Regions from separate parts of the Streptomyces sp. NPDC002889 genome, predicted to be linked through region 1. Evidence: riboswitches for the same ligand, from Rfam matches in the RefSeq annotation. Region 1 holds a riboswitch; each other region holds the start of a gene.
What was found. Region 1 has a riboswitch for cyclic di-AMP ahead of ACFYWI_RS17645 (C40 family peptidase). Riboswitches for the same ligand answer to the same signal wherever they lie in the genome.

Region 1 (2,194 bases):
GTCCGTACGGCCTGCCAGGGCGTGCCTCGCATCCGGTACCGAACACCAATGGGGCGCGCGGTGGCGTCACCACGCGCCCCAGGAGCGGTTTGCGGTGGAGGGAGGTTGCTCCCGGAATGGGCACCCGACGCCTTGTAGACGGCAGGAAAGCCTGCCTGAAGTCGCCTGCGCACGACGGGGCGGCGCTCCGCCGCCTGTAAGCACCTCCCGCCGTGGTCCGCGGAGGGCCGCCCAGTGTGTGCGGCCGTGGGGCGGTCAGCGCACGCGGCTGTAGTGGACCGACTTCGACCAGATCCGTTCCAGCTTCACGACCGAACCTGTTTTCGGCGAGTGCCAGATCTTGTTGTTGCCGGCGTAGAGGCCCACGTGGTAGACGCGCCCGCCGGAGTGGAAGAAGACCAAGTCGCCCTTCTGACGGCTGGACGCCGATATATGACGGGTCTTGTTGTACTGCTGCTGCGCGGTTCGAGGCAGTGTCTTGCCGGCTTTTTTGTAGGAGTAGAGCGTCAGGCCGGAGCAGTCGAACCGGGACGGGCCCGCAGACCCGTACTTGTACGGGGCGCCCTTCTTCGAGGCCGCTACATTCAGTGCCTTGACGCCGTACGTGGGCGCCGCCTGGGCCTGGGACACGGCGCCGGGCGACAGCATCGTGCCGCCGAGAGCGGCGAGGGTGAGGGCCGAGACGGTACCGGCCCGAGACAGCAGAGACGGGACATGATTCTGCGCGGTCATGCGCAACCCTTCGTCATCCGCCTGTGAAGGATGACCTGTCGGGTTCGGGCTGGCGAAGTTACCCGGCCGCTGACGCGGCTTCACCCCAAGGGGCGGCCATGGTGCGCACGCCCCGTACTGCTGGGTCCTCCACTCCTGCCGATCCACAGTTGTCGACCAGACGTCCGGACGGCGGCAGGACTCGGCGTCCGCCCGAACCGCCTCGCCAGGGCGGCGAGGGCTTGTCGTCGTCCAGGATCCTGACTCATGCCGAAGTGAAATTTCGAATGGAAACTGCCTTTTGTGAGTCTCCTCACCCCTGATCATTTCGTGGGCTCAAGAAGCTTTTGGCGCGCGACAAGCGGCGGAATCTGATGTTCCGACAGCAGCTTCGGGACCGAACACAGTCCGCCCACCCGGGCGCCTGGTCTCCGCAGGCGGGCCGTGCGGAGACGGCGCATCAGTACCGGGTTCGAAGGGGCCGCGCCGACAAGAACCTTGCCTGGAGCAGGTACCTTCCCGCGCCTCCGAGCAATCCGCCTCCACAGCCTCAGCCTCAGTCCGACCCCCTGCCCCTGGCGGCCGGCACCGAACTGGTTCAGGCCGCCGACCGAGGCGTCTGCGCACCTCGGCCGCGAGGGCCAGGACGGCCTCGTGCGCCGCGTCTGCGGGCCGGCGGGGGCGAGAAGGGTGAAGCCGTCCGCGGCGCCCGCGTCGAACAGGGCCCACAGCCGGTCGGCCGTACCTGGGCTGCCGTCGACCGGCCAGTCGAGCAGGACAGCAATGTCGTCGGCGTCGCGTCCGGCCGCCCGGGCCTGATCACGTACGGACTCCCGGACGCGGGTGGGGTCCTGGCCGTCCTGTGCCGGGAGGATCAAACCCCCGGCTCCTCGGCCTCGCTGTGGGCACAGACCTCAAACCCAGCGAGCCGCAGTGCCGCATATGAGGAATCCCGGCCCCGGCAGTCGGGAGGGCAACTCACACCTTCTCGAAAACCATGCGCACGACCGTGAAGCGGCCCTCACGCATGAACCTGAGTGCGGTCCTCTGCTCCCTGATGATGTCGGACACCGCACTCTCACCGATGAGTTCCGCGCCACGGGCCCGGTTGGCCTCAGCCCGCTCCATCCAGCTCTCCACCGTGGAGATACCGTCGTTCGGGTCGTTGCGCGCCTCCACGACATGGAACAAACCCCGCCCTGCTTCGGTCAGTTCGGCCCGGGTCGGCAGGAAGCACTCGGGAAACACCTTCCGAGACGCGTGAAGACCCTCGCGTACATTCCTGACGCCTCCGTAGACGGCCTTGATGCCCAGGCGATCCCTCGCTTCGCGGCCCCCGCCATCAGAGGCCAATCGGTGGGGAGGCAGCACCAGGGAAGCAAGCCACCCACGGTCGTTCCAGGCATTGGCCTGCAACGACAAGCGTCCTGCCGGCCGCAGCCAGGAATGGCACCGCTGAAAGAACTCCCGATAACGGGCGACA
Region 2 (2,194 bases), on a different contig from region 1:
CACGTGCAGACCGATCGGCGGCTGTGTGAACAGGGCGTGCAGCAAAGCTGCGGCATAGTCAGGCTCCATCGCCCTTCCATTGACCGGCAGAGCGCCTGGTCGCGCACCCTGCCCCACCCGTACGGGTGAGGACTGTGGCAGGAAACCGCGATGCCCGGGGTCCCCCGAGCCCCGGGCATGCATGCTGGTCGGCCGGCCGGACGATCGCCGGCCCTCTCCGGCCGCGTCCCGGCCCGGAGTCACAGATCAGTAGGGCCCGTTCACATTGTCGATCGAGCCGTAACGGGCGGCGGCGTAGTTGCACGCGGCCGTGATGTTGGCGACCGGGTCGAAGCTGTCCATCGACGTACCGGGGACATGATAGGCGCGGAAGGTCGGATCGATGACCTGCAGGAGGCCCTTGGACGGCGTTCCGGCCGCTGCGTTGGAGTCCCAGTTGTTGATCGCCAGCGGATTGCCCGAGGACTCGCGCATGACGTTCCGGTGGATGCCCTCGTAGGTGCCGGGAATCCCGTGCCGGGCCATGATGTCCAGCGATTCCTTGATCCAGCCGTCGAGGTCGTTGGAGTACGTCGGCGCGGACTGCGGGGCGGCGGCACCACTCTCGGCGGACGGTGCGCTCTTCCGCTCGGAGCGGCCTGCCCGTTCGGCTCGCTCCGAGGAGGAAGGCGCCTTGGGGGACGCCTTGGAAGGAGCCGCCGAGGACGGGCGGTCCGTGGCGGGCTTGGCCGGTGCCTCGGCCTTGGCCTTCGCTCCGACCGTCAGCTTGAGACCGGGATGAATCAGCGAGGGATTGTCGCCGACGGCCTTCCGGTTGTCCTTGTACAGCTTCTTCCAGCCGCCGCTCAGGGAATGATCGCCTGCGATCTTGTAAAGAGAATCCCCGGTGACCACGGAGTAAGTGATCGGCCTGATCTTCTGCGCGGCTACCTGCGTGGCGACGACAACGGTCGGCGCTGCAGCCTTTTCGACGGTGACGGCCGTCGTCGGCTGCGCCGCGCCGGCAGCGGTCGCTCCCAGCATCGGGAGGGCGAGCGCGGCACCTCCGGTACCCGCCGCGACGAAACCCCGGGAGAGCGGACCGGACTTGGGACGGCGGTGCTTACCCTTTGCAGGCATGACAATTCCTCTCCTTCGCCTGCGAGGTGAGCTGTCGGGTTCGGGCTGGAGATGCCCGGCCGCAATATGCATCGCGACTTCACCCCGAGCCGTTCCTTAATCCGGATCGGCGGCTTACCTGGGTTCCCCGCTCCTGCCGTGCGTGAGTGGGTGCGGTTTCCGGACGGCGGCAGGATTCGGCGGTCCACCCGGATTGAGGGTGACCGTAAGCGAGATTGCAGAGGCGGAACAAGACCTGAATTCCACGGAGCAATCCGCATGATGCTTCGGGCGGGGAATTTCCGTGATCCATTCGATACCGCGCGGCTCAACTGTCTTTCCGTAGACAGGAACTGGGCGGGGGGCAATACCGGCCACTCCGTGCGTCCGTGACCGATATCACTGACAACGACAGGAATCGATCACCCGGTGACACCGCCCCAGAAAACGAACAAGCCGCGCAACAAGCCACTATATGGACTCCATGATGAAATTCGGACAGTTCATCTCATACAAGGGATTTCCCCGGGTTGTCCACGCATGGGCATAGTCGGGCAATTCAGACATTACGAGAGGGGGAGGCGCGCGGTTCACGCAGGACACTCACGCGACGCCCCGCACGGTGCCCGGGAGCGGCGCTCCGCGGCCGGTGGGATCCGCGCAGCCGTCGGGGGCGTGTCCAAGGCGTCCCGGTGACCGTCGATGGTTTCAGCGGCAGGCTGTCCCCGGCGCGCGGTTCTCGACCCCGCGGTACCGCATGCCTGTGCCGCCCGGGGGCCCGACCCCGGCCGTGCCGATCGCCCCGCCCGGTGGCGACGGCCTCGAGGGCATGCACGCCCACTCACCCGGGCGGACTTCCCATGCACCCCGACGGACGGCATGGCGTCGGGACACAACCGGGGCCGGGCGCCGGCCCCACGCAGGCGGGGCGTCAGGGCGTCAGGTAGGAGTGGAAGACGCCATCCGGGTCGTACCGCGCTCTCAGGGCCTGCAGCCGCTGCCAGTCGCCGGTCGTGAACGACCGCTCGGCGCGGGTCGCGCCGGCGGTCAGGTCCGTCTCGGCGATGTAGTGCCCCGTCCCGAGCGGCTCGACGGT
Region 3 (2,194 bases), 160 kb from region 1:
CTGTCAGGGAGTCAGGGCGATCAGAGGGAGACACCGTGCTGGCGCAGGTAGGCCAGCGGGTCGATGTCGGAACCGTAGCCGGGACCGGTCCGGATCTCGAAGTGGAGGTGCGGGCCGGAGGAGTTGCCGGTCGAGCCGGACAGACCGATCTGCTGGCCGCCGGTCACGGACTGGCCGCTGGAGACGGACAGCGAGGAGAGGTGGGCGTACTGCGAGTAGGTGCCGTCCGTGTGCTGGATGACGACCTCGTTGCCGTACGCGCCGCCCCAGCCGGCGGAGACGACGGTGCCCGCGCCCACGGACTTGACGGAAGTCCCGGTGGAGGCAGCGAAGTCCACGCCGGTGTGGTAACCGCTGGACCACATGGCACCGGCGGCACGGTAGGGGGTGCTGATCTGGGCGCCGCTGATGGGCGCGGCGAAGCCGGAGCCGGAGGGCTGCTCGGGCGTCGAGGGCTGCTCGGGCGTCGAGGGCCCGGAGGTCTCCGGCGCGCTCTGCTCGGGCGCCGAGGGCTGCTCGGCCGACGGCTCGGCCGACGGCTCGGCACTGGCGGCCGAGGCGTTGCGCGCGTCGTCACGCGAGGACCGGGACTCGGACCGGGACTCGGACGTCGCAGGGGCCTTCGCCTCGGACTTCGCACCGATGGTCAGCTTGAGCCCGGGGTGGATCAGCGAGGGGTTCTCGCCCACGGCCTCGCGGTTGTCCGCGTACAACTCCTGCCAGCCACCGCGCACATGGTGCTTGTCGGCGATCTTGGCGAGGTAGTCGCCGGCGACAACCGAGTACGTGATGGCCTTCTTGCCGGCGGGTGCCTGGGCGGCGGACCCGGTGGAGAAGGCGGAAGGGGCCTGCGCGGCGACCTTCTCGGTCGCGGCTGCGGGGGCGGTGCTGCCGGCGGCGTGGGCACCGGCGGCACCCAGCAGCGGGAGGGCGATGGCGGCGCCACCCGTACCGGCGGCGAGGAAGCCGCGGCTGATCGGGTTGGTCCTGGGACGACGGTGCTTACCCTTTGCGGGCATGGCGCTTTCCTCTCCGGCGCCGGCGAGGTGAGCTGTCGGGTTCGGGCTGGAGATGCCCGGTCGGGGCGATGCCCGACTTAACCCCAAGCCGTCCGAATTGTTCGGTTACGGCGTACTACCTGGGTCCCCCGCTCCTGCCACGCGTGGATGGGTTCGAATTCCGGTCGGCGGCAGGATTAGGCGGTCCGTCCGGATTGCGGTGACCGTAAGCGAGTCCGACAGGCCGGTACAAGCCACCGTTTTCACCCAGCAATGCCGGAGGGCAGAATTACCGGAGATTTCCGGTTACGCTCCGTCGATTACGGATCTTCGACCCCCGCACCGCCAGCGGAATTCATCCCGGAGCACGGCCACGGACGGTTACGAATATGATCCCGCTCACGGCCCGAATCCCATCCCCCCACTATCGGGACACGCCATGCCGAACCAGTCAATTCGGACAGAAGCCCCATTTCCGATTTACACCTCCACGGGCACATCAAGCCACGCGACGATCAGCGCAATTCGCCCTCGCCGACAGAGAACGAAAGTGACGCCGGTCACTTCTCCAGACCCGTCCCGTCACCTCGCGACACCCGTGAATTCATCCCCGACAGGGCCATGAGCCCCCCTTGAATTCACACAGCACCTTTTCCGCCGATGAATGTGCGACACCCCTCTCGGGCCCTGACAAACACATGCCGCGGCACGGCATTCGACACGTCACGGCCGGACCACCCCAGCATCCTTGCCGCCCGTCGGCCCGGCGTGCGGACCGTGATGCGGCAGCACGGTCCGGCGCGCTACGCCGGTCACCAGGCACTCGTACGCGGCCCGTGCCTCCACCCGGCAGCCTGACCGCAGGCAGCCGCTCGCCGCAGCACTGCGACCTCGCGACCGCCGGGCTGCGTCTCGAACGGCCAGGAGGTGGCTGCCCCGGGCCACGAGCGCCTCGGCGTCCGTACCCGTGACGCCCTTGCGCGGCAGTCGAGATGATTGCCTGATGAACCGTGTGTCGTATCGTCGGCACCACACCACGCCGCCGTCGGCGAGCAGCGCCTGCGGCAGTGACCTCAGGAGTCCACGTGACGCAGCAGCTGCCGCAGGCCCCGTCGACAGAACCCGAGCTGACCGGGGTTCGAAACTTCCGGGACGTGGGCGGACTGCCGACCGTGGACGGCCGACAGGTGCGGTCC

Region 2: another riboswitch for cyclic di-AMP. It lies ahead of ACFYWI_RS11190 (transglycosylase SLT domain-containing protein); the one in region 1 lies ahead of ACFYWI_RS17645 (C40 family peptidase).
Region 3: another riboswitch for cyclic di-AMP. It lies ahead of ACFYWI_RS16915 (LysM peptidoglycan-binding domain-containing M23 family metallopeptidase); the one in region 1 lies ahead of ACFYWI_RS17645 (C40 family peptidase).

What each region holds. Positions count from the first base shown of each region.
Region 1 is NZ_JBIAPT010000010.1:258,066-260,259, forward strand. It holds gene ACFYWI_RS17645 (C40 family peptidase) at 256-732, opposite strand; cyclic di-AMP (ydaO/yuaA leader) riboswitch at 736-897, opposite strand; gene ACFYWI_RS17650 (SAM-dependent methyltransferase) at 1,690-2,194, opposite strand, start outside.
Region 2 is NZ_JBIAPT010000006.1:190,188-192,381, forward strand. It holds gene ACFYWI_RS11185 (SpoIIE family protein phosphatase) at 1-69, opposite strand, end outside; gene ACFYWI_RS11190 (transglycosylase SLT domain-containing protein) at 247-1,119, opposite strand; cyclic di-AMP (ydaO/yuaA leader) riboswitch at 1,121-1,311, opposite strand; gene ACFYWI_RS11195 (FAD-binding oxidoreductase) at 2,030-2,194, opposite strand, start outside.
Region 3 is NZ_JBIAPT010000010.1:102,706-104,899, reverse strand. It holds gene ACFYWI_RS16915 (LysM peptidoglycan-binding domain-containing M23 family metallopeptidase) at 21-1,019, opposite strand; cyclic di-AMP (ydaO/yuaA leader) riboswitch at 1,022-1,179, opposite strand; gene ACFYWI_RS16910 (tyrosine-protein phosphatase) at 2,084-2,194, shown strand, end outside.